Regions from separate parts of the Labrenzia sp. 5N genome, predicted to be linked through region 2. Evidence: predicted binding sites of a transcription regulator. Region 2 holds the regulator's gene; the other holds the start of a gene.
What was found. The regulator PhoB, encoded in region 2, activates phosphate uptake and scavenging genes when phosphate is short. The targets are predictions, from matches to a motif close to TGTCATNNANCTGTCAT.
Positions count from the first base shown of each region.

Region 1: the regulator PhoB is predicted to act here: its motif matches at 5,128-5,144, upstream of phnC (phosphonate ABC transporter ATP-binding protein).

Region 1 is NZ_JAAZTM010000020.1:1,149,020-1,164,605, reverse strand. Features, by position in the region: gene HEP89_RS25780 (aminotransferase class V-fold PLP-dependent enzyme) at 22-1,488, shown strand; gene HEP89_RS25775 (class II glutamine amidotransferase) at 1,505-2,293, shown strand; gene HEP89_RS25770 (STAS/SEC14 domain-containing protein) at 2,378-2,749, opposite strand; gene HEP89_RS25765 (HD domain-containing protein) at 2,889-3,509, opposite strand; gene HEP89_RS25760 (helix-turn-helix transcriptional regulator) at 3,559-4,128, opposite strand; gene HEP89_RS25755 (DapH/DapD/GlmU-related protein) at 4,217-4,843, opposite strand; gene phnC (phosphonate ABC transporter ATP-binding protein) at 5,243-6,076, shown strand; gene phnD (phosphonate ABC transporter substrate-binding protein) at 6,135-7,049, shown strand; gene phnE (phosphonate ABC transporter, permease protein PhnE) at 7,232-8,080, shown strand; gene phnE (phosphonate ABC transporter, permease protein PhnE) at 8,092-9,426, shown strand; gene HEP89_RS25730 (lytic murein transglycosylase) at 9,584-10,771, shown strand; gene HEP89_RS25725 (tetratricopeptide repeat-containing diguanylate cyclase) at 10,822-12,426, opposite strand; gene parA (ParA family partition ATPase) at 12,613-13,254, shown strand; gene HEP89_RS25715 (alpha-2-macroglobulin family protein) at 13,392-15,586, shown strand, end outside.
Region 2 is NZ_JAAZTM010000002.1:239,122-254,707, reverse strand. Features, by position in the region: gene HEP89_RS01970 (MBL fold metallo-hydrolase) at 1-624, opposite strand, end outside; gene HEP89_RS01965 (SRPBCC family protein) at 795-1,280, shown strand; gene HEP89_RS01960 (ATP-binding protein) at 1,525-2,880, shown strand; gene HEP89_RS01955 (substrate-binding domain-containing protein) at 3,084-4,034, shown strand; gene HEP89_RS01950 (substrate-binding domain-containing protein) at 4,389-5,429, shown strand; gene pstC (phosphate ABC transporter permease subunit PstC) at 5,495-6,964, shown strand; gene pstA (phosphate ABC transporter permease PstA) at 6,964-8,316, shown strand; gene pstB (phosphate ABC transporter ATP-binding protein PstB) at 8,364-9,125, shown strand; gene phoU (phosphate signaling complex protein PhoU) at 9,157-9,852, shown strand; gene phoB (phosphate regulon transcriptional regulator PhoB) at 9,933-10,634, shown strand; gene HEP89_RS01920 (GcrA family cell cycle regulator) at 10,960-11,496, opposite strand; gene HEP89_RS01915 (aspartate aminotransferase family protein) at 11,938-13,134, shown strand; gene argF (ornithine carbamoyltransferase) at 13,134-14,063, shown strand; gene HEP89_RS01905 (Hsp33 family molecular chaperone) at 14,074-15,060, shown strand; gene HEP89_RS01900 (alpha/beta family hydrolase) at 15,178-15,586, opposite strand, start outside.

The DNA.
Region 1 (15,586 bases), on a different contig from region 2:
AAAGGCGTTTCGGAGCACAAAATGACCCAAAAAACAGGCACGGCACTCGATCATTTCATCGAGGAACTGAAATCTCCGGACCTGATTTCCCGCCTACGCGCGGGATTGATCGGCGAGGGGGCAACCATTTCAGGTCCGTTCGGCGAGCGCGAGCTGATCTATGCCGACTACGTCGCCTCCGGGCGGGCTCTGCGTCAGGTCGAGGAATTCGTTCTGGAAGAAATCCTGCCGGTCTACGCGAACAGCCACACCGAGGCCTCCTACTGCGGCAGCGCAATGACACGAATGCGGGAGGCTGCGCGATCTGAAATCGCCCGCATTTGTGGGGCTGACCAGGGCTACGCGACGGTCTTTTGCGGCTCGGGGGCAACCGCAGGCCTTAACCGGCTTGTACATCTTCTTGGTGTTTCGGCCGCCGCAGAGCGGGGAGAACAGCCACTTGTTGTGATCGGTCCCTATGAACATCACTCAGACATTCTGCCCTGGCGCGAGAGCGGAGCGGAGGTGATCGAGATAGACGAAGCGGAGACTGGTGGTCCTGATCTTGCGGAGCTCGAGGTTGTCTTGCGCAAGGCGGGGGCCGGCCGGCTGATTGTTGGAGCATTCTCGCTGATGTCCAACGTAACCGGCATCGTTACCGACGACGTGGCGGTCACACGCGTTCTGAAGCGTTACGGCGCACTCAGCGTTTGGGATTGCGCGGGTTCCGGCCCTTACCTCCCGGTAGATATGAAAGCCGGCACGGATGCCCAGAAAGATGCGGTTGTTGTCTCGCCGCACAAGTTCATCGGTGGGCCAGCCGCGTCAGGCGTCATGATCGTGCGCAAGGAAGCTGTCAGCAAGGCGACACCGGTCTTTCCGGGCGGAGGAACGGTACGCTTCGTCTCGCCCTGGGCTCACGATTATTCAGACAATCTTTCAGCCCGCGAGGAAGCCGGTACGCCGAACGTGATCGGCGATATCCGGGCGGCGCTCGCCTTTCTGGTCAAGGAAGCCATTGGGCAGCGGCTCATGGACGAGCGGAACGCCGCCTGGCGCGCCAAGGCGCTGGCGGTCTGGCGTGACAATCCGGCGATCGAGATCCTCGGAAACGACAAGGCCCGTCACGTGCTACCCGTGTTCTCGTTCCGTGTGAAGGATCTGGAACGCGGAGGCTATGTGCACCAGCAGCTCGTCACCCGCATGCTATCGGACATCTATGGCATCCAGGCCCGTGGTGGCTGCGCCTGTGCCGGGCCCTATGCCCATCGGTTGCTGGATATCGGTCCGGAACAGTCCGAAGCGTTGAGGGCCGGTATTCTTTCCGGTGAAGAACTGAAGAAACCCGGCTGGACACGGCTCAATTTTTCAGTGCTCATGACAGTAGACAAGGCGGACAGGATCATTGCCGCCGTCGAAGATCTGGCGCTGCATCCTTATCCGGCCGCGGATTACTACGCGTGCGATGAAACCACGGCCCGGTTCAAGGCCATGCAAGACGCTGCTTGAAGGACACCAAGTCGACATGTGCCGCTGGGCTGCCTGGAGCGGAGCTCCCAAATACCTGGAAGAAGTCATTTGCGATCCGGCGCATTCGCTGATCGACCAGAGCCGCAACGCGCTGTCCTGCAAGACATCGGTCAATGCCGACGGGTTCGGCGTTGCCTGGTACGGCGACCGGGACACCCCTTGTGTCTACAAGGACGTCCGGCCCGCCTGGTCGGATCCAAACCTGTTGCAGATTTCCAAGCACATCCGGTCTCGCCACTTCCTGGCACATGTGCGCGCCTCAACCGGAACGGCGACTACGCGGGACAACTGCCATCCTTTCACGTTCCAGCGCTGGACCTTCATGCATAACGGTCAGGTCGGCGGCTACGACAAGGTGAAGCGCCGCCTCGACAACATGATCCCGGACGACCTTTACCGCGACCGCATTGGCGGCACCGACAGCGAAAGTCTGTTTCTGGTCGCGCTCGCCTATGGACTCAATCTGCACCCGCGCGCGGCCATGGCGAGAGCTGTGTTCGAAGCAGAAGCCCTGTCCAAATACGCCGGAACGACGCCGCACATGCGTTTTGCTGCCGGCTGGTCTGATGGTGAAACGCTCTATGCCGCCCGCTATGCTTCGGACAACCTGGCGCCGACGCTCTATTACCGGGTGTATGACGACGGTGTGATGGTGGTGTCCGAACCGCTGGATGAAGCCCGCGGATGCTGGATGGAAGTGCCTCAGGGCCAGATGATCGAGGTCAGGGACGGCAAGGTGAACCAGGTTGCCTTCCTGAGTGATGAACAGCTCGCCGACGCCTGAGTTTCCGCACTGACCTGCCAGCACTGATTTGCCAGATGAGGCTGGACGGCAGCCTCAGTGGCAGAAATCGCCAAGGGCTTGACCTCAGACTGGCGTTTCGATCCAGTGCCAGGCGATATCGATTTCATCCCGGTCGAAGTGCTTTTCCTGAATGCCGACCATCCGTGCAAACGTGGCGTCGATCGCAACGAGGGCGGCAAGCAGCTTGCTGTCCGTAACGATGGCGATCTTGTTGAGATGCTGCATGTTGGCAAGCACCCACCGGATGTCCGCCTTGGCGGCTTCGAAGGAAACGCCGACATGATCACAAAGAACGACCAGAACGCTGATCTTGCCCTGATCTTCAATCATCTCCTCGGCCTTGGCGATCAGTTTCTTTTCCTGATCAATATCGATTTTTCCGGAAATCTCGACACCGAGAACGGCACCCTGGCTGCGGGGCAGAATGGTGTACATGCTGGTTCCTCCGGCAGTGACTGGACGGCACAACCAGAAGGGTAAACCCAAACACGAAAAATAAGAACCTGCATGACCTTTTTTGCTGACCACCCGGCAAGGCACCAGGCACCCTTGAGCGGCAAAGTCTCTGGTGCAATCAGGCGATTTCCCGTCCGGCGCCCGTCATCATGGTGCGGGTCAGCTCGTCGACTTCGTCCCGCAACTGGCGCGTGAGAGCACTGCAATCGGTACGATCACGGCCGTAACCCAGGTTGAACTCATAAAATGAAGGCGCTTGCCTTGGCATCAGAACGTGCTGAAGCATGGTCTCCAGCTTGTCGAACGCCTTGGCAAGTCGGGCTTCGACGGTTCGTGCCGCTGCATACTCATCCCAGAGAGAGGTTAGCTCCCCAGCCACGTCACCCGGCAGCGGTTCACACAAGGTCAGGAAGTCCCGCCTCTCGCGTTCCTGCCGGTCGTCACCCGGCGTCTGGAGTGGAGCGGGGACATCTCCGGAGATGGCTTCGCCCAGGTCATGCACAAGCGTCAGCTTCAGGAGTTTGAGCAAGTCGACTTCTTTCAGCTCTGGTTCGAACAACAGAACCATCAAGGCCAGTCGCCAGCTATGTTCGGCAGTGCTCTCCGGCCTGCCGCCGGTTGTCGTTCCCGAGCGAAGCGTGTCTTTCAGCTGCTCTGCAGCCTGAAGGAAGTCCAGCAGGCCCGTCAGTCTGGTGTGGGGAATTTCAGGAAGATCGAGGGAAGGGGGCGTCTTTGTCATGGTGGCCAGATTATTGCGGGCCACCGCGCCAGACGAGTTACCGCATAATTTATGCGGAATCCTGTTCTTCACGGACCAGCCGCGCAAACCGTCCGTCTGACAGCGGCAGGCGCGAAATCCGGATGATGCTCTCCGGGATGGTCATTTCCGGAAAATCAACGTGTTCTGTTCGGTAGACAATGTCCGGAGAATCCGGCTCGAACCAGCCATAGTCGGTCAGTCTGTGCTCCGTTGCCCGGATGCCTTCGGACGCAAAACGCCACAGGGGCCGGTTCAGAAACTCGTTCACCGGTGCGCGCCATTCGCAGGCACGCGGTACGGACATGGCCAGCAGCCTGTGTGTGAGGTCGCAGACCAGATGCACGGGAACTGCGGACCGGGAGACAAGATCAAGCAGGGCCTTGTCGGCGGCGCTCTCCGGACGTGCCCTCAGCAGACGGGTGATCTTCGCCCTGTCGCTGTCGTCCGGCTGCGACATGCCACTCTCCCAGCGCGATATCCTCGTCTGCGAGACGCCGAGTTCATGCGCCAGAGCTTCTTGCTTGACCCGGTTCAGAACGCGCCAGCGCCGCAGCGACGGTCCAAGACTGCTTTCAAGAACGGCGGTTTCTGTTTGCATGGTGCAAGTGTAACGCGTCCCGGGAATTTTGTGCAGCGGGAAAAGAGGGCACGGCTCACCAGAGCAGGTGCCCGCGCCACCTGCGGGATCAGCGATACTTCTCGATGAACGCGTCGATCGACAACTTGCGAAAATCGGGTAGCCGTTGCTTCAGCTCTTCATGGGACCAGTCCCACCAGGAGATATCGATCAGCGCCTGTTCCTGCTGTTCGGTGAAACGCCGTTTGATTTCCCTGGCGGCCACACCGCCAACAACGGTGTAAGGGGCGACATCCTTGGAGACGACTGCCCCGGCTGCAACAATAGCTCCGGTGCCGATCGAGACGCCGGCAAGCACCGTGACGTTGTGGCCGATCCACACATCATGGCCAATGGTGACCCAGTCGTCCTTGCGCCACTGGAAGAAATCCGCGTCGTCTTCGCCAAGGTCATAGGCAGCAGCGCGGTAGGTGAAGTGGTGCTGAGAGGCGCGCCAGGTTGCGTGGTTTCCCGGATTGATGCGGACGCGACGGGCGATGGAACAGAACTTGCCGATGGTCGACCAGACGACATCGCCTTCCTGCACGATATAGGAATAGTCCCCCATGCTGCTTTCGCGCATTTCCGTGCGTGCGCCAACCTCGGTCCAGATGCCGAGATCACAATTCAGCACCCTGGCCTCCGGGTGAATGTTTGGGGCTTCGGTCAGGGAAGGCTTCTGGGTCGGGGCGGACATGGATGCTCCATATAGCGTTGGAAGGAGTGCGGAAACGGTTTGTAGCCGTGTTGCTGGCACCGGTCGTGACGCTTTGATGACACTGGCGTGACTCCCGTCACTTTTTTTGCATGCATCCACAGCGGTGAAAACGGCATTTGGCGGGTAGAAGCCTTGTATTTGAGCACTGATTTCCGAGTGAATTTCAGCCAGGCATGTGTGACGCCGAGGGGGCCCGGAAAGCGCTGAGAGCGCTGCGGAATTCCCGCCGGAGATGGTTGTTCTGCCAATGCTTCAGGCAGGGATGTCATTGATTTGTCATAAAATTTTGGGCTCCCCGACAAAGGAATGTCATTTTTCTGTAATGGTCCGGTGGCTCTTGTCGCGCAGCACGACGAACACAACGGACAGGGCTGGCGCGTGATTCAATTTCAGGAAGTCACCAAGACCTTCGGGTCTCGGACCGCGGTCAACAAAGTAAGTTTTAATATCGAAATACCGCAGATGGTCGGGATCATCGGTCGGTCCGGTGCCGGCAAGTCAACCTTGCTGCGCATGATCAACCGGCTGACCCCCGCCAGCGCCGGACAGATCCTGTTCGATGGCCGGGACATTCTCAGCCTGAAAGGCGGCATGATGCGCCGCTGGCAGCGCGACTGCGCCATGGTGTTCCAGCAGTTCAACCTGGTGCCGCGCCTGGATGTTGTCACCAACGTCATGTTGGGGCGCCTCAACGGTCACGGCACCTTGAAGAGCCTCTTCAACATCTTCAGCCAGGAAGACGTCAATTCCGCGCTTGGTGCGCTCGACAGACTGGGCATTGCCCAGGAAGCCACCAAGCGGGCCGAGGAGCTGTCCGGTGGTCAGCAGCAGCGTGTTGCGATTGCCCGCGCTCTTATGCAGGACCCGCACATGATCCTGGCGGACGAGCCGATTGCCTCGCTCGATCCGATGAATGCCAAGATCGTCATGGATGCGCTGCGTGAAATTCACGAGCGCGACAACAAGATCGTCATCTGCAACCTGCACACGCTCGACACTGCCCGGACCTATTGCGACCGGGTGATTGGCATGCGCGACGGTTTCCTCGTGTTCGACGGGGCGCCGGAAGCGCTGACCACGGCTGTCGCACGCGAAATCTACGGTGCCGATGAAAGCTTCAACGAGGCGGCGACATCCACCGCCATCGATGCCGGCCAGCCCGGTTCCAGAGAATCCGCCGGTGCGATGACCCCGGCGGCAGCAGCGGTCTGATCCGGCTGCGCACCCGCTTAACGTCATCAAAATTGAGAACTCTCGGGGAGTGTCCCAAATGAAACTCGTTGCTAAAGTTGCTGCGCTTGCTGCCGTCAGCATAATCGCTTTGAACGCTTCTGTTGCCGGTGCTGCGGAAATCACGGAATTCCGTATCGGCCTGCTCGGCGGCGAAAATGCCTCCGACCGTCTGCGTGCCAACGAATGCCTGCGCGAAAAGACCGAGGAACTGCTCGGCGTTCCGACAAAGCTGTTTGCTCCGGCAGACTACAACGGCGTTATCGAAGGCCTGCTCGGCGGTAACCTCGACATGGCCTGGCTCGGTGCTTCCGGCTACGCAAAAGTCTTCCTGACCGACCCGGAAGCCGTTGAGCCGGTTCTGGTCAAGGTCAACAACGACGGCAGCTACGGCTACTACTCCATCGGGTTTGCCCGCGTCGACAGCGAGATCAACTCCCTGGAAGACATGAAGGGCAAGACCTTCGGCTTCGGCGACCCAAACTCCACGTCCGGTTACCTGATCCCGTCCATCGAAATCCCGAAACTCGGTTACTCCATGAAGCCGGGTGAGTATTTCTCCGACGTCGTCTTCACTGGCGGTCACGAGCAGACCATCGTTGCCGTATTCAACGGCGACATCGCAGGCGGCGTGACCTGGGCTGACGGTCTTGGCGAATGGGAAGACGGCTACAATTCCGGCGCTCTGCGCAAGGCAACCGATGCGGGTCTGGTCGACATGACCGAGATCAAGGAAATCTGGCGTTCGCCGGTGATCCCGGAAGGTCCGGTCGTCCTGTCCAAGAAGCTGCCGGACGACATCAAGGCAAAGATGACCGAGTTGATGGCCAACCTCGTCAAGGAAGACAAGGAATGTGGTTACGGCGTGATGGCCGGTGAAGCACGCGGCTTCGAACCGATCACCCATGCGGCTTACGAATCCATCGTCGCTGCCCGCAAGGCAAAGAGCGAGTAATCGGAAGTTCCGATCTCCGCGCGGGCCGGTCTCCGGCCCGCGTTTTCTCAAGTATCGGCCAGCGGAATCGACTTTCCGCCAGAAGTGGCTCCACAGGGCGAGGATCGCCAGGTTTCGAAGAGTTGATCCAGCCAAGCCACCCCGCTTCGGATGAAGTGAGCATCAAGTAAAGGTCCCAAACAATGGCTGTTGCCGCACTCGAGCAGGAAATCCTGTCCATGCGCAAACGCCGCCAGCTCTATTCGTTGATAGGGTTGCTGCTGGTCGTAGCGGTTCTGGTCTCCGGTTATTCGAAATCCAATTCGATGAATTCCGGTGGATTTATTCAGGGTCTTTCCAAATTCTTCGACTATCCGGGCGAGATCGTCGTAGAAGCCTTTGAAGCCGGTCCGGCCTTTTTCTCGCTGATGCTGCAGTTCGTTCCGGCCATGCTGGAAACCTTGAACATTGCCGCGGTTGCGACCCTTCTGGGCGGCGCGATGGCGGTGGTGCTGGCCATGGCCTCTACACGCAATGTCGACAGCTGGGGACCGTTGATCCCGGTGGTTCGCCGCATCATGGACATTACACGTGCCTTTCCCGAACTGATCATTGCCCTGTTCCTGATTTTCGTACTCGGCTCCAGCCCTGTACCAGCCATGATCGCCGTCGCGTTTCATACCGCCGGTGCGCTCGGCAAACTCTTTTCCGAAGTGAACGAGAACATCGACCGCAAGCCAATCGAGGGCCTGTCGGCCTGTGGGGCCAGCTGGCTGCAACGCATCCGGTTTGCGGTGCTGCCCCAGGTGGCGCCGAACTATCTCAGCTATTTCCTGCTGCGCCTTGAAATCAATGTGCGTGCTTCTGCCATTCTCGGCTTCGTTGGCGCTGGCGGCATCGGCCAGGAACTTCGCCGCACGATCGGCTGGGGCAAGGGTGCAGGCGATGAAACCGCCGCTATCTTCGTCCTTCTGTTCATAACCATCATGGCCATCGACCAACTGTCGTCCTATCTGCGCGGCAAGCTGGTCGGGTCCGGCCGGGCGCATTGAGGGGAAATCTCATGACCGTCGATACGCTCGAAACACCCGTCACCCAGGCTCTGGTCTGGAACCAGGTCCGCCGGCGCGCATGGCTCACGGTCGTCGTACCGCTCGCGATCTTCACCTACCTCGTTTACACGTGGTTCGCCTTCGGGGTGCCGGAACTGCTCTCTCGTGCCCAGCCGGAACGGGCGGTGATCCTGGCAACGGATAGCGTCGCCTACAAAGTTCACGTCACAAAGAGCTTCCGGGACAACGAGTTCGAAGTTGCGATCGAAGGCGAGCGCACCGCTACCTACGACAACGCCAAGGTACCTGACTGGGTGCAGCTCAGCGGCGAAAATAGTGTGGTTGACCTCGGCGATGGCTACAAGGTCGAGATCGATGGCAGGACAGCCCTGTTCACCATCCCGGGCTATGGCGTGGTGGAGGGCACCGCGACTGCCGATGGTGTCGAAACGGTTCTGCCGGCAGGGCCGGCACCGGACTGGATCAAGATCGATCCGCGCAAGCTCGATGTGCGCCCGACCCTTGATCGGCGCCTTCAGGTCACCAAGACGAAGATCGAGGTTCACAACTATTTCGGCGGTTGGGAGAACTTCTGGTTTCCGTTCCGCTCACCACTTTACGGCATGTCCTTCAGCCAGCTTTATGCGTTGGCTTTGAGCTCGGACCGAATGGATCCGGAAACGTCGAACATCTGGTTTATCGTGAACGAGTTTCTGGAAAACCCTGACTGGCAGCACGGCAAGGTTCTTACCGCCTTGTTCGAAACCATCATGATGGCCGTTCTCGGCACTCTCACGGCCGCATTCTTCGGATTGCCGCTGGCGTTTCTTGCAGCTCGCAACTTCACGCCGTCGAAGCTGCTTCGGTTCGGAACACGCCGCCTCTTCGATTTCCTGCGCGGCATCGACATGCTGATCTGGTCGCTGATCTTCATTCGCGCCTTCGGTCTCGGGCCGCTGACAGGAGCTCTGGCAATTGCCTTCACCGATACCGGTTCGCTCGGCAAACTGTTTTCCGAAGCGCTGGAGAACATCGACAACAAGCAGGTCGAGGGCGTGAGGGCGACCGGCGCCAATCAGATTCAGCGGTATCGCTACGGTGTGATCCCGCAGATCCTGCCGGTCTTCGTTTCCCAGGTCCTCTACTACCTGGAATCGAACACCCGGTCAGCCACGGTCATCGGTGCTCTCGGGGCAGGGGGGATCGGTCTCTTGCTGGTCGAAACCATGAAGACCTCGCGCGATTGGGAAAACACCAGCTACATCATCATCCTGACAATCATTGTCGTGATCCTGATGGATCAGACCTCAGGTTGGCTGCGCCGGAAGCTGATTGAAGGCAAATAGGTCCGTCTGACCTGAAAGTGATAAACCCGGCGCGGTAACGGCACCGGGTTTATCTTGATAACTGCAGGTACCCCCTTTTTTGCCGCATTTATGTCGCGCTAGCGTGTCAGCGTTCGGAAATTGCTTCGAAGCTGCGGAGGGGGCTGTGCGCCAGGGCATGCGAAATCATCTTGTGAATGTTGCGTTCGGAACCGGTCTGTCCATGATGGCCATGGCAGGATCGGCCTTTGCGATCGAAAGCTGTGTTGCATCCCTGAAGAAACAGGCTGTTGCCGCAGGCGTCCGGCCGGACATCGCCGAGCGCATGCTGTCAGGTGCAACCTTTGACGAGAAGGTCATCCGGTTCTCGACGTCCCAGCCCGAGCACAAGACCGAAATCTGGGATTACATGGCCTTTCTGGTCGACGCGCAGCGGATCCAGGACGGCAAGGCAAACCTGAAAAAACACAACAGCACACTCACCTCCATCGAAAAGCGGTACGGTGTCGACCGGCACGTGGTTCTGGCGGTCTGGGGCATCGAGAGTGACTACGGCAACTTCCGCGGCGATTTCTACACCCCACATGCTTTGGCCAATCTGGTTTGCGCCGGCAAACGGCGCCAGAAATACTTCCAGGGCGAACTGATCAAGACCATGCAGATTGCTTCACGAGGGGATGTACCGGCCAAAGACTTCGTCGGCTCCTGGGCAGGGGCTTTCGGGCAAACCCAGTTCATGCCAAGCACCTACAACAGTCTCGCGGTCGACTTTGACGGCGACGGCCGCAAGGATCTGGTGAATTCCGTCCCCGATGCCCTGGCTTCAACGGCAAACTTTCTGAAAAATGCCGGATGGAGCAACAGCCGACCCTGGGGATACGAGGTCAAGGCACCGAAGAGTTACAGTGGGCCGTCGGGTCTGAAGAACTATTCCTCCCTGTCGACCTGGGCCAAAAGAGGCTTCACCAAAATCGACGGCGGCGGTCTTTCCGGCAATCTGGATGCAGCGCTGATCCAGCCGGCAGGAGCGGGTGGCCCGTCCTTCCTGGTGACCCGCAACTTCCGGGCCCTGCGCTCCTACAACGCATCAACGTCCTACGGTCTGGCGATCGCCCTTTTGTCGGAACTCGTATCAGGCGGCGATCCGTTCAAGACACCCTGGCCGACGGACAACCCCGGTCTTTCCCGTGCTCAGCGTGTGGAGCTGCAGAAGCTTCTCAACCGCAACGGCTTCAACGTCGGTGAACCGGACGGGAAAGTCGGCCCGGCCACACGTGAAGGCATCCGCAAGGCCGAGGCACGCCACGGCCTCCCGGTAACAGGACGTCCGTCCTGGAATGTGTACTCGGTGCTGGGGGGGAAATAGCCCACGGGCAACCGGCTGAAATAGGGTGAACCCTGCTTGACAGGTGCCGCTCAGGAAGCGTTCTGGGGAATGGAAAGCGGCACACTGGAATGAAGGCAGCTTCTGTTTCTGCCCGTTTTCTTGGCTTGATACATGGCCTCGTCCGCGGTCCTGAGAAGCTCATATTCGAGGTCCGGGCCGTTCGCCTGAACCGAGACCCCGACGCTTGCGCCGACCGTCCTGTCGACCGCCCCTTTGATCGGGATCGGCAGGTTGATGTCGTAAACGATCCTGTCTGCCAGGGCAGATAGACTGTCCGCGTCAGTGCGCCGTGTCGACAGGATCAGGAATTCGTCGCCGCCCATCCGGATGATCGTCTCATCTTGTTGCAGCAAATCCGACAACCGTTCGGCCACTGCCTTGATGACCTGATCACCGACCGAATGGCCATGGTGATCGTTGACGGTCTTGAACCTGTCCAGATCGATCAGAATGGCGGCAACTTTGACGCCGGGGCCCACGGTGAGCCGGGTCGTTTCGAAGAATTTCGACATCATGCGCCGATTGCCGACACCTGTCAGCGCGTCGTGCAGTGCGTTGAATTCGATCTGGGCGTTGAGTTCAAGAAGGCTCGTGTTTGCCTCCTGCAATTCCGTGTTCAAGGTTTCGGTTCTGGTGCGCAATTCCCTCTCGTAATCAGCCTTGCTGTGTGCAAGCCGGAATTCCAGACGGTTCCGGAAATCGTTGCTCTGGCGTTCCGTTTCCTCGGTGAACATCTTCTTTTGAAGTTTCACATAGGCCTTCAGATAGTCGAGTGCACTGCGGTGCTCTTCCAGGGCTTCGTGGGTCTGGGAGAGCTTGAGGTAGAAGTTTCGCGTCCAGTGGTGATAGTCGGCACCGGCAGCGTTCAGCAGACCGTTTTCCAGTTCGACGCGCGCTTCGTCATAGCGTTTCTCTTCGAAAAGGCTCAATCCGAGCACGTAGTAAAGGTGGCAGGCGACCCGGTGATCCTGGCTGAACTGTGCCGCTGCCAGGCCCTTGGCGGCGCAGGCGCGTGCCTCCTTCAATGAGCCGGTTTCCACCAGCGCCGCTCCCAGCACTTCATAGGCATAAGGCAGGTTCACGGCGTTGCGATGCTCCAGGGCATCTTCCAGGCACGCCTTTGCCGCTTCGACGGCTGCCTCGGGACTGCCACACCGCAATTCGGTGCGCGATAGGGTTTGCAGGATGTGCGAACGCTCGTAAACAAGGCCCAGCCGATCGGCGATGTCCATGGCTTCCTGAAGCTTGGACTGTGCCTTTTCGTAGTCATGATAATAGGCGCACATGTTGGCGAGCACGGTCAGCGGCTCGATACCGGCGCGTCCGTGAGTTGCCGCCCCGAGGATCTCCAGGCTTTCTCCCAGAATGGCATCGGCCTGGCTGAGTTCACCGAGGCTGTAGACGCAAACCGACTTGATGACCAGAAGCTCGGACCAGCCTTCCGGATCCTGCCTGGGATCCATCATCGAGAAGGCTTTGTCTGCAAGCTTTGCCGCCGCATCGAAATGACCGGACCAACGCTCCAGCCATGCAAGATTGAACTGAAGGGGACGGTTGCCGGGATCCGGTTCCGGCTGCCGTTTCAGCGCGTCATACAAAAGGCGTTTGCAGAACGCCGGATTGCGCCATCGCAAGGCCCAGCTTCGCTCTTGCAGTTCCTTCAGGTGCGCCTCCCTTGACGGCAGTTTTTAAAAAATACCACTGGTGATCATAGCCATAATTCCGGAAACGCAACGTAAATTCATTTGGATAAGACATAGATTTGTTGCGTTGCGAAAAACATCAGCGCAATATATTGGCGAAATTCTGGAGGTTTAGGCATGTCCGGGCGGATTCTGACGGTTGCACAGCAAAAAGGCGGGTCGGGGAAGACAACCCTTGCGGCCCATCTTGCCGTTGCGCTTGCCAAAAAGTCCGGCGAACCGGTGGCAATCCTCGACGTGGATCCGCAAGGCTCTTTGGGGACCTGGTTCGAGGCACGCGAAGACAACTTTGGCGAAGACAATACCGGTCTTGAATTCCGCACCGCGTCAGGCTGGGGCGCAAGGCGTGAGGCGCGTTCGCTCGCAAAGTCCCATGGTTACGTTGTCATCGATACACCGCCCAAGACCGACAGTGATGCCAAGCCGGCAATCGACGCCGCTGACTTCGTGATCGTTCCGATCCAGCCGACGCCGGTCGATCTCTGGGCAACCTCGCAGACGATCGAGATGGCTGCGCGTGAAGATACTCCCGCACTTCTGGTGCTCAACCGCGTGCCGCCCCGCGCGTCCCTGACAGGCGAGATGGCGGACGCCATTGCCGCTTCGGGATATGACGCGCTCAATGCCCGCCTGGGCAACCGGACCGTCTTTGCCTCTGCAATGGGCAGAGGCCGCGCCGTGACCGAGGACGCACCATCGAGCAAGGCGGCCCAGGAAGTTGCGCTGCTGATCGAGGAACTGGTCAGCAGGATCGGCTGAGCTCTCAGACCATCTCGTCTGCATGTGCGAGACCACGCCCTTGTGTCAGGAGAGTTCACTCTAAAAACTATTTTGCCTTGTCCTTGTCACGATCCAGTGACTTGATAGGGGAGATTATAGGCCCCGGAGGATTGGCCATGTTCGTTTTTTCGTTTGTTTCCCAAAAGCTTTCCCTCAATTTCAAGCATCGTTTCAAGAAGGTTGCCAAAAGCACGCTGCTTCTTGTGGCAAGCGCCGGTTTCGCCGGTGTCTTGGCCACCGCAGCAGGCGCGCAGGACCGGCGTATCGTCACCATCGATGATGCGGATTTCTTCGGTGGTGACTATCGCACCGTGAAAGACGTGGATCTGGACGGGTGCAAATCCGTCTGCCTCAGCGACAATCAATGCCGCGCCTTCACCTTCAACACCTCTGCGGGCTGGTGTTTTCTGAAGACCGACTATGGCGAACTGCAGAGTTTTGCCGGTGCGATCGCCGGACGGGTCGTTGAAGTCAAGGCGCCACGCGCCGACCAGAGCGCAGACCGAAAGGCGGAGCTGGTTTTTATTCCCAAATCCCAGCTGGAAAGCGCACAGACCTATTCCCTCAGCATTGCAAATTCGGTGCGCCCGAACGGGCAGACTGCGGATCAGCTGCGCCGGAACGGTCAGGACGCACTCGGCGAGCGTAACGGCGCACTTGCAGAAGCCGACTTCCTGCAGCTGATCAAGCTGGAACCGGGTGAATTTGATGCCTGGACCCAGCTCACCACCGCCCTGCTGCTGCAGGATCCAGACAACTGGCAGGACAGGGAAACCAAGCGCAAGAACGCGATATCAGCCTCGATCAATGCCTATCTGCGGTCCGTCAGCGCACCTGAGCGCGCCTTGGCGCTTGAACTTGTGGGCCGCGCGATGACCCGCAGCAGCGAATACAAGACCGCGATCAAGGCCTTGCGGGCATCGTTGGCGGTCGAGGAAAATTCCAGCGTCCGTCGGCAATACGCGGATCTGGTTGCCGAGCACGGCTTCCGGATCGTTGATCACGAAGTCGATTCCGACAGCGCGTCGCCACGGATCTGTCTGGTCTTCTCGCAAAAACTGCCGCTTGGCGAAGACATGAGCCCTTATGTCAGCGTAAGCGGCGAGGGTACTTTCGCGATCGAGGCGGAAGGCAGCCAAATCTGTGCGGATGGTCTCAAGCATGGCGGCCGCTATCAGATCACCGCACGCAGCGGCTTGCCGGCAGCCGATGGCGAGAAGCTGGAAAAGACCGCGGACCTGACTGTCTATGTGAAAGACCGGTCTCCTTCCGTCAGCTTTCTGAGCCGTTCCTACGTTCTTCCTGCTGGTGGCGACCCCACCATTCCGATCGTTTCCGTGAACACCTCAGAAGTCGAGACCTCGATCTACCGCATCGGCAACCGCTCCATCGCCGATATTCTGCGTGACAACCGCTTCCTGCGGCAGCTCGACAGCTGGCGGGCAGACCAGATCGAGGACGAACTGGGTCAGAAGGTCTGGTCCGGAATTGTCGAGACCGGCAACGACCTGAACCAGGACATCACGACCGCCATACCGATTTCGGAAACTGGCATCGAGCTGAAACCCGGCGTCTATGCCATGACTGCGCGGTCCAAGCTCGATCAGAAGAACCGCTGGGGCACGCTGGCAACGCAATGGTTCCTTGTGTCCGATCTGGGCCTGACGGCCCTTTCAGGCGATAACGGCATTGCTGCCAATATCCGGTCTCTCACAAGCGCAGAGGCATTGGAGGGCGTGACCGTACGCCTGTTGGCCGTCAACAACGACATTCTCGGTGAAGCAGTCAGCAACGCGGAAGGTTTTGCGGAATTTGCCGTCGGCCTTACCCGCGGCAGAGGCGGTCAGGCCCCAGGTATCCTCGTGGCTGAAACGTCCGAAGGCGACTATTCCTTCCTCGACCTGCGCAAACCGGCGTTCGATCTGTCCGACCGGGGTGTCGAAGGACGTGCAGCACCGGGACCGCTAGACGTTTTTGCCTGGACGGATCGCGGTATCTACAAGGCCGGCGAAACCGTTCACGCACAGGCTCTGCTGCGCAATGCAAGTGCAACCGCACAGGAAGATTTTCCGCTCACCTTCATCTTCAATCGGCCTGACGGTGTGGAGCACGCCCGCTTTACAGTGAACGACGGCGGGCTCGGCGGTCACCTTCAGGATGTGACGCTGGCGGCGTCGGCTCAGCAGGGTATCTGGTCCTGGCAGGTTTTCGCCGATCCGAAGGGCAGGGCTCTCACCGAGCAGACCTTCCTGGTGGAGGACTATCAGCCCGAGCGAGTCGATTTCGAACTTGAAACAGATGCAAAGGCCTT
Region 2 (15,586 bases):
ATAGACGGTTTCGGAACGGGCCAGCAGTTTGTCGATCGAGGCCATGTAGTCCCGCATGCTGCCGTCGGGTGGGGCGACGACCGATGTTGACCAGCCCATGACGTGATCGGCGGACAGCAGAACCGGTTCCCCGGCAAGAGCAAAACACAGATGGTTGGACGTGTGGCCGGGCGTGGCGACGGCTTCAAGCGAAATGCCTGCGGCCTCGAACATCTCGCCGTCTTCCAGCAACCTGTCGGGCGCGTAGTCCTTGTCGCCGCTGGCGTCGAGTGGATTGACCTCGTTTTCAAGAAGCGCTCGTGCCGGCCGGTGCGGCCCGCACCCGATGATCTCGGCACCGGTTCTTTCTTTCAACAGCCGTGCGCCCGGCGAATGATCCACATGCGTGTGGGTGATCAGGATCGCCTCGATGACTGCGCCTTGTGCAGCCTTCAAGATGGTGTCGACCTGGCCTTCCAGGGCAGGCCCGGGGTCAACGCAGATCAGCCGACTGGTCCCCAGCAGATAGCTGTTGGTGCCATGAAAGGTGAAAGGCCCCGGGTTGTTTACCGTTAGCCGGCGCACGCCCGGCATCAGCTCGACGGCAGTTCCATATTGCGGATCGAACGTGCGATCGTGCTTCATGATGTCTCCAGTTGGTTCCGCCAGGGGCGACAGTTTCGGCAGGTTCTGCCTCGGTCTTTACGTCATGTATCTGACGTTTGAATCGGCTAGGGAAGCGGTACTTTGCCAAGCCGGGTCCAAATGTGAAACAGTGCGTTTTGGGTTGGAAAGAACGAATTTGACGGAAAATCATGACACATGACACCGAGTGCCGGGTTGAAGGCATGTTGAATCTGCCGCGGAGCCAGGCGTTTTCACTGTTTGTCGACCGGCTTGATCTGTGGTGGACATCGCCTTTCAAGGATGCGGGCGACGGCAAGGTTCAGGCGGGTATCGATCCCTACGCGGGTGGTAGCTGTTATGAGATCGACAGTGAAGGCCAGCACAGGGTCTGGGGAACCGTCCTCTCGCTGGAACCGCCGCTTTACATTCGTCTGGCCTGGCAGGTCAGCCGGGATGGCGAGGAAGTTGCGGATCCTGCGACGGCAAGCCGTGTCATGGTGAACTTCCGCGAGGCCGGGGACAGCACGCGCCTTGAAATCGTTCACAGTGAGTTTCTGAGACATGGCGAAGCGGGAGCGGAATATCTGGAACGCATGCGCCAGCCTGATGGCTGGCCGCGTATTCTGGACAACCTGAAATCCGCCGCCAGACATCCCTTGCCTCAAAATCGGTGATTGGTGCGGGTATTTAGCGCCGGTTCGGAAGTTTCGGTTCACCTGACGCGAACAGCGTTGGTGGGTCGGAGCCCATTTTCAGGGGTGTATTTGATTGTCGCTTGGCTGACATGCTTTCCGTGTTAGGGGAGTGGTCCGATGCTGCCCCGATCTCCCTATTCCGGCCTTGCACATTTACTGAGACGTCGAAATAGTGTCTGCACTCGGGACACCTAACCGCTGAAACGAATTCGCTCGACCGTCCATGACCCAACCGCCTTCGCCAATCGAAGAACCTGCTGAAGACCGGCAGGCCGCATCGCCGCTGACCCGACTTGGCGAAGCCCGCTGGATTCTGCTGTTCGCGTTTGCTGCAGCCGCAGGCGCGGTCATCGTCCATGAAGTGCCGTTGACGACGGCGCTGCTCGCCATGGCGGCAATTGTTGTTGTGGCCTGTTTCGTGCCGCGCAAGTCTTCGAGCCGCAGGGTCAAGCTGAATGCCCAGCGGGAAATCCGCAGGATGTGGCCGGGTACGGGCATGAAGGTCACTGTTGATGCGTTGCCGACACCCTGCTTCGTTGCCGACGGGCGGGGCATCACCCGCTATGTCAACAAGCAGGCGCTGTCGATTTACGAAGGCGTGAAACCGGGGGATCCTCTGTCCTTCTCGCTCCGGGCTCCTTCGCTGCTGGAAGCGTTCGACCGTGTCTGCACAACGGGTGAGGCCGAGAAGATCAGCTGGATCGAGAAGGTGCCGACCGAAACCTGGTACGAGGCTCATATCTCGCCGATCTACATGCCCGGAAGCGCAGGCCTGGAAAAGATGCCGAGCTTGCCGGACTTCATTCTGGTGGTCATTCAGGACCTGACAGAAAATCGCCGGCTTGAACGCATGCGCACGGATTTCGTCGCCAATGCCAGCCATGAACTGCGCACGCCTCTGGCCTCGCTCACCGGATTTATCGAGACCTTGCAAGGTCCTGCGCGCAACGATCCGGAGGCGAGAGACAGGTTTCTGTCGATCATGCTGGACCAGGCGGGGCGTATGCGCCGGTTGATCGACGATATCCTGTCGCTGTCGCGGATCGAGCTGAAGGCGCACGTCCGGCCCGCAAATGCTGTCGATCTGTCAGAAATCGTCCGGCATACGACCGATGCGCTGTCTCCACTGGCCTCCGACATGGGCGTCGAGATCCGGCTTCAGCTCCCGGACACTCCCGTGCGGATCAGGGGCGACAGGGACGAGCTCATCCAGGTGACGGAAAACCTGATCGAGAACGCGCTGAAATACGGCCATGACGGCAAGTTCGTCGACGTCGGTCTTGAAAGACCGCAGGCGCCGCAGGATGCACTGACCTGGCAACTTTCGGTACGCGACTACGGCGAGGGCATCCCGCGTGAGCATCTGCCGCGCCTGACGGAGAGGTTCTACCGGGTCGATGTCGAATCGAGCCGGGCGATGAAGGGGACGGGCCTCGGGCTTGCCATCGTGAAGCACATCCTGACACGCCACAGGGGCCGGCTGGAGGTGGAAAGCGAGCCGGGGCAGGGGGCGACGTTCAAGGTCAGTTTGCCTGCCATGGAGAACGTTGAAGGTCTGCCCGAGAAGATCTCCGCCTGATGCCGGATTGGCGACTGTCGTATTCCTGAGACGCGAGACTGCTAGAGACTTGCCACTGCAAGATCGGAAAAGTCTTTTGTGACCGGTCAGGCGATCCGCCGGAAGGAAGGCCTGTCTTGCCGGATCGCGCCAGCATTTTGTCCAGGAGTTTTAACGTGCCGATGTATTTTTCAGCCCGCGCTGTGTTGTGTGGCGTTTTTTGTTTGGCATCCCTGACCGCCGAAGCCCGTGACCGGTTGCTTATCGTCGGCTCGTCAACGGTATTTCCGTTTGCGACCGCGGTCGCAGAAGCAGTCGGCAGCAACGGCGTAAAGTTCCCGATTGTCGAATCCACGGGCTCAGGCGCCGGTTTCAACCTGTTCTGCAAGGGCGTTGGTGAACACACGCCGGACATCACCAATGCATCCAGGCGCATGAAGCCTTCGGAACTGGACACCTGTCTCGCAAACGGCGTCACGCCGGTCGAAGTGGAAATCGGTTATGACGGCATCGTGCTGGCCAATTCGCGCAATGGCCCGAAATTCACCCTGACCGTGGAGCAGATTTTCGAGGCGCTGGCCGAGAAACTTCCGAAGGACGGACAGCTTGTCGACAACGGCAACCTCGCCTGGTCTGACATTGATGCGGACTTGCCGAATGAGGAAATCGAGGTGCTTGGACCGCCTCCGACCTCCGGCACCCGTGATGCGTTCGAGGAACTTGTCATGGAAGAAGGCTGCAAGTCGGTCAAGGATCTGGAAAAGGACGGTTGCACCCGCATTCGCCGGGACGGCAGCTTTGTCGAAGCGGGCGAGAACGACGACCTGATTGTCGGTGCTCTGGAGGCCAATCCCGTGACGGTCGGCATCTTCGGCTATTCCTTCCTGATGCAGAACCGGGACAAGATCCAGAGCGTTGGCGTCAACGGGGTCGAGCCGACGTTCGAAAAGATTGCCTCCGGGGAATACCCGGTGTCCCGCCCGCTGTTTTTCTACATCAAGAAGGAACATGTCGGCCTTATTCCTGGCATGGAGGAGTATGTGGCTGCCTTTACCAGCGAAGAGGCCTGGGGCGACGATGGGTATCTGGCGAGCAAGGGACTGATTCCCCTGTCTGCCGAAAAACGCAGGCAAGAGGCGACCGACGCAATGGCGTTGCCGGCCTTGCAACTCTGATCGAGCCGAACCGGGCAATGCAAAACCCCATTCGGCCGCTGCGGCAGGTGCCTGAAAGCTTCCCTGATCAGGCATGACGCTCGCCAGATGGATAAAAGGGATGCCTGTCAGCTTTGCCGAGGCAAGCGAGAGCTGCACCATGTGCACCTCGAGACGGGTTTTTGTGACCCTTTGCGACATAAAACCGTCAAGGAACAGGTTTTCTTGAGTAATTTCAGCATCTTAAATTGTCACAAAACTGAAAAGGAACTGTCATAGAACTCTCATCCGTGGAGCCTAGGTTCCCCGCATCGCTCGTGCACATCCAAGCGCGGTGATCATCTAGAAACCTTGACATTCAAAGGGAGTGGTCAAGTGAAATTTACGACCCTCGTTAGCGCAACTGCTCTTGCCGTTGCTTCCACTGCATTCGTTGGTTCGGCTCAGGCTCGCGACCAGGTGCAGATTGCTGGTTCCTCCACGGTTCTTCCCTATGCTTCCATCGTTGCTGAAGCATTCGGCGAAAACACCGATTTCCCGACACCGGTCGTTGAATCCGGTGGCTCCTCTGCTGGTCTGAAGAAGTTCTGCACCGGCGTTGGCGAAAACACCATCGACATCGCAAACGCTTCCCGCGCTATCCGCGAGAAGGAAATCAAGGCTTGTGCCGAAGCTGGCGTGAAAGACATCATCGAAGTCCGCATCGGCTACGATGGCATCGTCTTCGCTTCCCAGAAAGACGGCCCGGCTTTCAACGAATTCACCCAGGTTCAGTGGTTCAACGCTCTGTCCCCGAAAGTCCTGAAGGACGGTCAGATCGTCGACAACCCGTACACCAAGTGGTCCGAAGTTGACGCTTCCCTGCCGGACGCGGAAATCGCTGCTTTCATCCCGGGCACCAAGCACGGCACCCGTGAAGTGTTCGAAGAAAAAGTTCTGGCTGTTGGCTGCGAAGAATCCGGCGCTCTGAAAGCCATGATCGACGGCGGCATGTCCGAAGACGACGCTGAAGACGCCTGCATCGCAGTTCGCACGGACGGCAAGTCGGTCGACATCGACGGCGACTACACCGAGACCCTGGCTCGCATCGACTCCAACCCGAACGGCGTTGGCGTTTTCGGCCTGGCGTTCTACGAAAACAACACCGACAAACTCAAAGTGGCAACGATGGCCGGTATCGCTCCGTCCACCGAAACCATCGCCAAGGGTGAGTACCCGGTTTCCCGTCCGCTGTTCTTCTACATCAAGAAGGCACACATCGGCGTTATCCCGGGCCTGAAAGAATACGCTCAGTTCTTCGTTTCTGACGAAATCGCTGGCCCGGACGGCCCGCTGGCCCAGTATGGCCTGGTTTCCGATCCGGAGCTTGCAGCTACGCAGGCTTCCATCGAAGCCGAAGAAACGATGGGCAACTAAGCACATCTTTCCGGAAGGGCGGCTTCGGCCGCCCTTTCTTTCTTCTTTGCCGGTTGGGTCGCCCTATGTCACTTCCATATATTCTTATTGCGCTGCTGGTTCTGGCTGTCGCCGGATACATAGTCGGCCGCGGAAAAGCCTTAAGTTCTGCCGGAGGGGATGTGCGAGAGCTCCATTCCCTGCCTGGTTATTACGGCTGGAACGTCGTTGTTTCGATATTGGTTCCTGCCCTCCTGCTGCTCATTGCGTGGCTGATCTTCCAGCCCATCATTCTTGACAGTCAGGTTTCCTCCAAGATTTCCGAAGAGACCATTGCCGCAAGTTCACTCGACCTCGTCATGAGCGACGTCGTACGTGTTGCCGAGGGTCTCGACCTTGCCGTTTCTCAGGGCGCCATGTCGGCCGACATGGCGTCTTCCATCCGCACCGATCTGACCGACGTGCGCAGCCGTCTCGGCGAGATAGGTGTCGCGCTCGGTTCCGAAGTGACCGCCGAAACGTTGCGGGCCGCGCAGACATACCGCAGCATCTCGGGTACAGGCCTGCTGTTGCGGACAATCGGCGTTCTGGCGGTCGGCCTGATCGGTTTCGCTGTCGGTGTTCTGCGCACCAACAAGGATTTCCGTGCCCGCAACGTCGTGGAAACGGTCGTCCGCTATATCCTGATTGCAGCAGCCTCGATCGCCATCCTGACGACTGTCGGCATCGTGCTGTCGCTGATCTTCAACACGGTTGAGTTCTTCCGGCTCTATCCGGCCGCGGATTTCTTCTTCGGCCTGACCTGGGCGCCGAGCTTCGGCGGCGGATCGGAGCTGGGGATCGTGCCGCTGATCTGGGCGACCATGTATATCTCCCTGATCGCACTCGCCGTTGCCGTACCGATCGGTCTGTTCGCTGCCATCTACCTGTCTGAGTATGCAACGCCGCACGTACGCGCGGTCGCCAAGCCGCTGCTCGAGATCCTGGCCGGTATTCCAACCATCGTTTACGGTCTCTTCGCGCTGCTGACAGTCGGGCCGCTTCTGATGAACGTCTTCGGCTCCGGCGGTGCGCTTGGCGTAAGCTGGATGTCCGGTGCTTCCTCGGTGTTCACCGCCGGCGCTGTCATGGGCATCATGCTGATCCCTTTCGTCAGCTCGCTCTCCGACGACATCATCAACGCTGTGCCTCAGGCCATGCGTGACGGTTCGCTCGGGCTTGGTGCCACCCATTCGGAAACCGTGAAGCAGGTCATACTGCCGGCGGCCCTGCCGGGGATCGTCGGGGCCATCCTGCTCGCGGCCTCTCGCGCCATCGGTGAAACCATGATCGTTGTTCTGGGGGCCGGCGCGGCTGCCCGCCTCAGCATGAACCCGCTCGAAGCGATGACCACCGTGACCGCGAAGATCGTCAGCCAGCTCACCGGCGACGCCGACTTTGCCTCCCCGGAAGCCCTTGTCGCCTTCGCACTCGGCATGACCCTGTTCGTCGTGACCCTGGGGCTCAACATCGTCGCGCTCTACATCGTGCGCAAATATCGGGAGCAGTACGACTAATGACCGACACGACCCTTACGCCACCGTCGGGCAAGACCAGTGCTCCGACCCCGCACAAGACCACGTCGATCCTCGAACTCGATCCGCTGACCAGAAAGCGCAACGCCGCTGAAGCGCGCTTCAAGCTCTACGGCATCATTGCCATCGGCATCGGCCTGTTCTTCCTCGTTGCGCTGTTGTGGGCAATCCTGTCCAACGGCCTTGGCGCCTTCAGCCAGACCTTCCTGAAGGTGGATGTCCCGCTCAATCAGGAGCAGATTGCCGAAGCGGAAAAGTCGGTGGTCAAGACGTCCAAGTACCGGGCCATCATCGATGACGCCTTTGCCAAGGAACTCGCCGGTGCAAACATCACCACAGACATGTCGGCAAAAGACCTGCAGAAGCTGTTCTCGTCGGGTGCTGCCGCCACGGTCCGTGACTTTGCGCTTGCCAACCCGGACAAGATCGGTTCGACGGTAACCTTCGAGCTGATCGCCTCATCCCGTGTCGACGGCTACCTGAAGGGCCGCGTCAAGCGCGAGGATCTTGCCGAAGACAAGAACCTGGATGCCGCACACCTGGATCTGGCTGACCAGATGCAGTCCGCCGGCATTCTGGAGAAACGCTTCAACTGGGCCTTCATCACCGGAACCGATGCTTCCGACAGCCGTCCGGAGCAGGCCGGCATCGGGGCGTCCATGATCGGGTCGCTGTTCATGATGCTGGTGGTGCTGTTCCTGTCGCTGCCGATCGGCGTGGCCGCTTCCATCTACCTGGAAGAGTTCGCTCCGCAGAACAAGTTCACAGATCTGATCGAGGTGAATATCTCCAACCTGGCCGCCGTTCCGTCCATCGTGTTCGGTATTCTCGGTCTGGCGGTGTTCATCCAGTTCATGCATCTGCCGCAATCCGCACCGCTGGTCGGTGGCCTGGTGCTGACGCTGATGACACTTCCGACGATCATCATCTCCACCCGCGCCTCCTTGAAGGCCGTTCCGCCGAGCATCCGCGATGCGGCCCTTGGCATTGGCGCCTCCAAGATGCAGTCGATCTTCCACCATGTCCTGCCGCTGGCAATGCCGGGCATTCTGACCGGCACGATCATCGGTCTGGCACAGGCGCTTGGGGAAACCGCTCCGCTGCTCCTGATCGGGATGGTCGGCTTCATCGCCTCCAATTTCCCGGACGGTGTGGCTGCCGGTTTCTTCTCTCCGAACTCGGCCATGCCGGCCCAGATCTACGAGTGGGCGAAACGCGCCGACCCGGCTTTCTATGAACGCGCTTGGGGCGGGATCATCGTGCTGCTGGTCTTCCTCATGACCATGAACATTATCGCTATCATCCTGCGCCGCAGGTTTGAACGCCGCTGGTAAGGATTGCTCCGATGAACGAGATGCCGAATTTTGAACAGGCGAAAACCATGACCGACAGCAAAATTTCCGCGAACAAGGTGCAGGTCTATTATGGCGATACCCACGCCATCAAGGACGTGGACATCGAGATCCAGCCGCGGTCCGTGACTGCCTTCATCGGTCCGTCCGGATGTGGCAAGTCGACGTTCCTGCGGACGATCAACCGCATGAACGACACCATCGACATCTGCCGTGTGGAAGGGTCGATCAAGATCGACGGTGAAGACATCTACGATCCCAAGGTCGATCCCGTACAGCTGCGTGCCAAGGTCGGCATGGTTTTCCAGAAGCCGAACCCGTTTCCCAAGTCGATCTACGACAACATTGCGTACGGTCCGCGGATCCATGGTCTGGCCCGCAACAAGTCCGAGCTTGATGAAATCGTTGCCTCCAGCCTGCAGAAGGCCGGGCTTTGGGAAGAAGTCAAGAACCGTCTGGACGAGCCGGGCACCGGCATGTCGGGCGGTCAGCAGCAGCGTCTGTGCATTGCCCGTGCGATTGCCGTCAGCCCGGAAGTGATCCTTATGGACGAACCGTGCTCGGCGCTCGACCCCATCGCGACCGCGAAGGTGGAAGAGCTGATCGACGAACTGCGGGAAAACTTCACCATCGTGATCGTGACCCACTCGATGCAGCAGGCTGCCCGTGTGTCTCAGCGTACCGCGTTCTTCCACCTGGGTATTTTGGTGGAGGAAGGTCTGACGGAGGACATCTTTACCAATCCGAAGGACAAGCGTACGCAGGACTATATTACGGGCCGCTTCGGCTAAGCATTTTTTAGGTTTCTGAAGGGGACACAGGATGTCTGAACATACAGTCTCGGCTTACGATGACGAACTGACGGCCATGGCCGGCAAGGTTGCCGAAATGGGTGGTATTGCCGAAAAGGCTTTCGCCGATGCGGTGTCCGCGCTGGTGTCGCAGGATCTGGAGCTTGCCAAGGCGACGATCAAGGGCGATGTCCGGCTGGACAGCCTTTACAACGAACTTGAAGTGAAGCTGATCGAGCTGATCGTCCGCCGCCAGCCGATGGGGCAGGACCTGCGTGAAATCACCGCCGCAACGCGCATTGCCAATGACCTGGAGCGTGTTGGCGATCTTGCAAAGAACGTTGCCAAGCGCGTCATCGCCATCGACAGCGACTTGCAGTCGAAGAAGCTTGCGATCGGTGTGGAGCACATGACGGAACTCGCTCTTTCGCAGCTCAAGCAGGTGCTGGATGCCTACGCCCGGAAGGATGCGGAAGCCGCCCGCCGGGTTCAGGAAGCCGACGCCGAGGTCGACGCGATCTACACGTCGATCTTTCGCGAACTCCTGACTTACATGATGGAAGACCCGCGGGTCATTACCCAGTGCGTCCATCTCTTGTTCTGCGCAAAGAACATCGAGCGCATCGGCGATCACGCGACGAATATCGCCGAGAACGTCTACTACATGGTCACTGGCGAGCGTTTGCCGGAAGACCGGGCAAAGGTCGACGAAACAGGCGCGGTCTGACCCGCTGGTAATCGTCGGATTTGCAGAAGATCTTAACGGCCGGCGCTTCGGCGCCGGTTGCGGTAATTGGAGCGAGATGTATGCCGAAGGTGCTCATCGTTGAAGACGAAGAACCGCTCAGCCTTCTTTTGAGATACAATTTGGAAGCGGAAGGGTACTCGGTCGAGTCCTGTGTCCGGGGTGACGAGGCGGAAATCCGCCTGCGGGAAAGCCTGCCGGATCTGTTGCTGCTCGACTGGATGCTGCCGGGCCTGTCCGGAATTGAACTGTGCCGCCGCCTGCGGGCGCGCGAGGATACCGAGCGCCTGCCGGTCATCATGCTGACGGCACGCGGTGAGGAAGCAGAGCGCATCCGCGGCCTGTCGACCGGTGCCGACGACTACGTGGTCAAGCCTTTCTCGGTACCGGAATTGATGGCCCGCGTGCGCGCCATCCTGCGCCGGGCAAGCCCGGAAGTGGTGTCCAGCATGTTGCGGTCTGGCGATATCGAACTGGATCGCGAAACGCACCGTGTTCGCCGCAACACCAAGGAAATACACCTGGGGCCGACGGAATTCCGCCTGCTGGAATTCCTGATGACATCGCCTGGCCGTGTCTTCTCCCGTGAACAACTGCTGGATGGGGTCTGGGGTCACGATGTCTACGTGGACGAACGCACTGTCGATGTTCACGTCGGTCGCTTGCGCAAGGCTCTGAACAAGGGCAAGGCGAAGGATCCTATCCGTACCGTCCGTGGTGCCGGATACGCCTTCAATGACCAGTTCACCTCTGCCACTGCCTGAGCGCAACTTGCAGAATGGAATTAAGGAGCCCGCTTTCAAGCGGGCTTTTTGTTTCTCAGCGGTTATGTGCCTTTCGCGGAGCAAGGTTCTCTTCTGCGACCACCCCATCAGTTGTGTCGGTGTCGGGGCTGATCCTGCAGTCACTGTCGTGGCGGAGCGGTCAAACAAGGTTTGATTTGATGGAACGGAAACTGCATGGATCGGTGCCGTGATTAAGCCGTGGGAGGTCACTGTTCGGGGTCGGGCATCTGGTCAATGGAAGGCCCAAACAAAAAAAGCCCGCCAGATGGCGGGCTTTCTCATGAATTGCTTCGGTGCGCGGTTATCAGCCTGCCTGAGCCATCGTCTTGCGGTCGCGGCGGCGGTCGGCGACCGGCTGATACGCGATCTTGCAGTGATGAGCGCAGTAGGGGACGCCGGCATCGGACTGGCGGCCGCAGAAGTAGAAGTCGTCGGTTGCCGGGTCGCCAATCGGCCATTTGCAGGTCCGCTCGGTCAGCGTCAGGATGGTTGCCCGCTGCGAGATCGGAACGAGCTCTGCAATCGGCTCTACGCGTGGCTTGGCGGCCACCACTGGTGCAGGCGAGATGTCTGCTTTCAGGGCCGTCGCGCCGATCGACTGCGGATGTGACGTCGTCGGTTTCTTCGGCGCTGCACCCGTTGCAGGAGCTGCGGTGCGCGGCCGGCGCGGCTTGGCGCTTGAAGAGGTGGACTTGGCGCGGCCGGACAGGCCAAGGCGGTGCACCTTGCCGATCACGGCGTTACGGGTAACACCACCCAGTTCGCCTGCGATCTGGCTTGCGCTCAAGCCGTCGCCCCAAAGCTTTTTGAGAAGCTCAACTCGTTCGTTTGTCCAACTCATTGCCGCACCCTTTAGTTTGACCGTCCTGCGGCCATTAACCCCGTGTTAAGCATGCGCAAGCACGCTTAATGCTGGCAGATCTAGTGCCTCTTGGTGATTTGCCTCACGAGATCTCGTGTCTGATTGCTGAGAGGTTACAATAACGTTAATTTGTCAGGCAACCACTCGACCCAAACCAGTTGGGGATGAAACGACTTTTCCCCAATTATGGCGAGGTCATTGAGAATTTTATGAAATCCGCCCTCCGCAGCACATGAAATGTCTTGTGCGCCATTTCCATTGACAGTGCATGGTACCGGCAGTGTATAAGAAAGCCGCTGCGTGCCGCCTCATCGGGGCGGCACGTTGCGTTTTGGCCCTTCGGCATCTTTTCAAGGTGACGGCCCGGCGTCGGGGCGACGCAGGGGACAGCAGGGGCGTTTAAAGGAGACAAACGAGGTTATGTCCGCGACTGCACTATTCGGAAATTACGCAAGATCGAACCTTTCTTTCGATCATGGGGAAGGCGTCTGGCTGGTTACCACCGATGGCCGACGATTCCTCGATTGCGGTTCCGGCATCGCGGTCAACGCACTCGGTCATGCCCATCCGCATCTGGTCAAGGCATTGCAGGATCAGGCAGCCAAGCTGTGGCATACCTCCAACCTACACCAGATCCCGGATGGCGAACGACTGGCGCAGCGCCTGTGCGCGGAAACCTTTGCCGACAAGGTGCTGTTCGTGAATTCCGGTGCGGAAGCGATGGAAGCTGCCATCAAATGCGCGCGCCGTTATCATTATGACAACGGCAACCCCGAGCGGTTCCACATCGTGACCTTCGAAGGCGCTTTCCATGGCCGGACCATCGCGACCATCGCGGCTGGCGGCCAGGCGAAATATCTTGAAGGCTTTGGCCCGAAGGCTCCCGGTTTCGACCAGGTGCCGGCAGGAGACCTGGATGCGCTGAAAGATGCCATCGGTCCGCAAACGGCCGCGATCGCCATCGAGCCCGTGCAGGGCGAAGGCGGGATCCGCGAAATTCCGGCCGATTTCCTGCGTGCGCTGCGCAAGATCTGTGATGACAACGGCATTCTGCTGATCTTCGACGAGATCCAGACCGGTGTCGGACGGACCGGCAAGCTGTTCGCTCACCAGTGGGCGGGCGTGGAACCGGACCTGATGGCAATCGCCAAGGGTATCGGCGGCGGGTTCCCGATGGGCGCATGTCTTGCAACGGCAGAAACGGCAGCGGCGCTGTCCCCCGGGACCCACGGCACCACCTTTGGCGGCAATCCGCTGGCCATGGCAGTCGGCAATGCCGTTCTGGACGTCGTTCTGGAAGACGGGTTCCTGGAAGGTGTCCGTCAGAAGGGGCTCAGCTTCAAGCAGAAGCTGGCCGGACTGGTGGATAGCCATCCGGACGTTCTGGCCGAAGTACGCGGCAACGGCCTGATGCTCGGTCTGAAATGCGTGGTGCCGGTGGCAGATTATGTGCTTGCAGCCCGTGAAGCCGGTCTGCTGGCAGTTCCTGCCGGCGATAACGTGGTGCGCATCATGCCGCCGCTGACCATGAGCGAAGAGGAAATTTCCATTGCTGTCGAGCGCCTGGAACAGGCTGCTGTCGCCATGGAAGCGAAATTGGCGGAAGGAGCGGCCTGATGACCGCAAACGGAACCTACCGGAACTTTCTGGATCTGACGGACTTCGAAGGCGACGAATTGCGCGCCATCCTGGACACCAGCCGGAAGATCAAGTCGAGCCGCAACGGCGTGCATCGCGGCCAGGGTCCTCTGGCCGGCAAGGTGCTGGCCATGATCTTCGAACAACCGTCGACCCGTACGCGCATTTCCTTTGACGTCGGCATGCGCGAGCTTGGCGGCGAGACCTTGATGCTGACCGGTGCGGAAATGCAGCTCGGCCGCGGAGAGACAATCGCCGATACGGCGCAGGTGCTGTCGCGCTTCGTCGACGCGATCATGATCCGCATCCTCGATCACAACGACCTGCGTGAACTTGCAGAAAATGCGACAGTGCCGGTGATCAACGGCCTGACCAAGCTCTCGCATCCCTGTCAGATCATGGCGGATCTGTTGACCTTTGAAGAGCATCGCGGTTCGATCAAGGGCAAGAGCGTTGCCTGGACCGGTGACAGCAACAACGTGCTGGCTTCCTGGATTCATGCCGCGCCGCGCTTCGATTTCGAATTGCGCATCGCGACGCCGGGCGAACTGGCGCCGCCGATGGACCTGATTGAAACTGCTCGTGCCAAGGGTGGTTCCATTCAGGTCACGACGGACCCATATGAGGCAGTCAAGGGGACCGACTGTGTCGTGACCGACTGCTGGGTGTCCATGGGTGATGACGATGCGGAATCGCGTCACAACCTCCTCAGCGCCTATCAGGTCAACAAACGCCTGATGGCTGAGGCAAACCAGGACGCCCTGTTCATGCATTGCCTGCCGGCCCACCGGGGTGAGGAAGTCACCTCGGACGTCATGGACGGTCCCAACTCCGTTGTGTTTGACGAAGCCGAAAACCGGCTCCATGCCCAAAAGGGCATTCTGGCCTGGTGCTTCGGCGCAGCATAAGGCAAGCCAAGTGGCACTTAATCTTGATGAACTGGGCATTACGCCTGCAGGGCTGGACGCTGTCCGGCCCTTTGCCGTGGAAGGGCTCGACGTGCGCGGCCGTGCGGTCGCGCTTGGTCCTGTCCTGGAAAAAATTCTTGACCGGCATGCCTATCCGGAACCGGTCTCGCGCCTGCTGGCGGAAGCGATCGTTCTGACCAGCCTCTTGGGCACGTCGCTGAAATTCGACGGCCGCTTCACGCTGCAGACGCAGACGAAGGGACCGGTGTCCATGCTGGTCGTCGACTTCAAGTCACCCGACGCAATCCGCGCCTGCGCAACCTTCGATGCTGCTGAAGTCGCAGCGCTGATGGCTGATGGCAAGGCAACGCAGGAGGCCCTTCTCGGGCACGGACATCTGGCGATGACCATCGACCAGGGAATGCACATGCAGCGCTACCAGGGACTGGTGGAGCTGGATGGTGTGTCGCTGGAAGAAGTCGCACGCCGGTACTTCGAGCGATCCGAGCAGATCCCGACAGAAGTTCGTCTTGGTGTCGGTGAACTGTTCACCCGCCAGGAAGGCGAGGGTCACGTGAAAACCTGGACAGCCGGCGGGATCCTGATCCAGTTCCTGCCCGAAGCGCCGGAACGCATGCGCCAGGCTGACATTGATCCGGGCAATGCCCCGGAAGGCACGAGCCCGCACGAGATTGACGAGGACGATGCCTGGGTGGAAGCCAAGGTACTGGTCGAGACGGTCAAGGATGTCGAATTGACTGATCCGGAAGTCAGCGTGGAAATGCTGCTCTTCCGGCTGTTTCACGAACGCGGCGTCCGCCTTTTCGAGCCGCAGCCGCTGGTCGACAAGTGCAGCTGCTCTCGCGAGAAGATCGAGAATGTTCTCGCCGGGTTCAGCGACGACGACGTCGACCACATGACTGTCGACGGCAAGATCATCGTCACCTGCGAGTTCTGCAGCACCAGCTACGAATTCGACGGCAAGCCCGGCCAGTAAGCCGGACTGTCATCAAATTCAAAAAGCCCGGATCGGAAACGGTCCGGGCTTTTTTCCTTGCTGCCTTGCGCGAGAGCCCTGGACTTGCGCTGCGCTTGTCCGGGTACGTAGTGGGCCCTAACTCGTGAGCCGATCCACGAATGCCCTGACTGCTTCGGCTGCCAGTTTGATGTTGCCGTCGAGTGTCGCCGGCGACTTGCCGCGCGGTCCGAAGTCGTGGTTGCCGTCTTCCAGATAAGTCAGGCTGACATGAGCTGGCAAGGTGACTTCATCGAGTTCCGCCTTCGAGCCGAACGGATCCCGGTCGCCCTGGAGAACCAGAACCGGCCGTTTGGCGTCCTGCAGCGGCTGGAGCCGCCACTCGGCATCGGCCTTGCCGGTCGGGTGGAAAGGGTAGCCGAAACAGGAAACGCCCTTGGCGCGGCCAGGCAGCGAGCCGCCGCCTGCCAGCATCGCGGCGACCCTACCACCCATCGATTTGCCGCCGATCAGCAGAGGACCGTCGCTCTGGCTGAGGACTGATTGC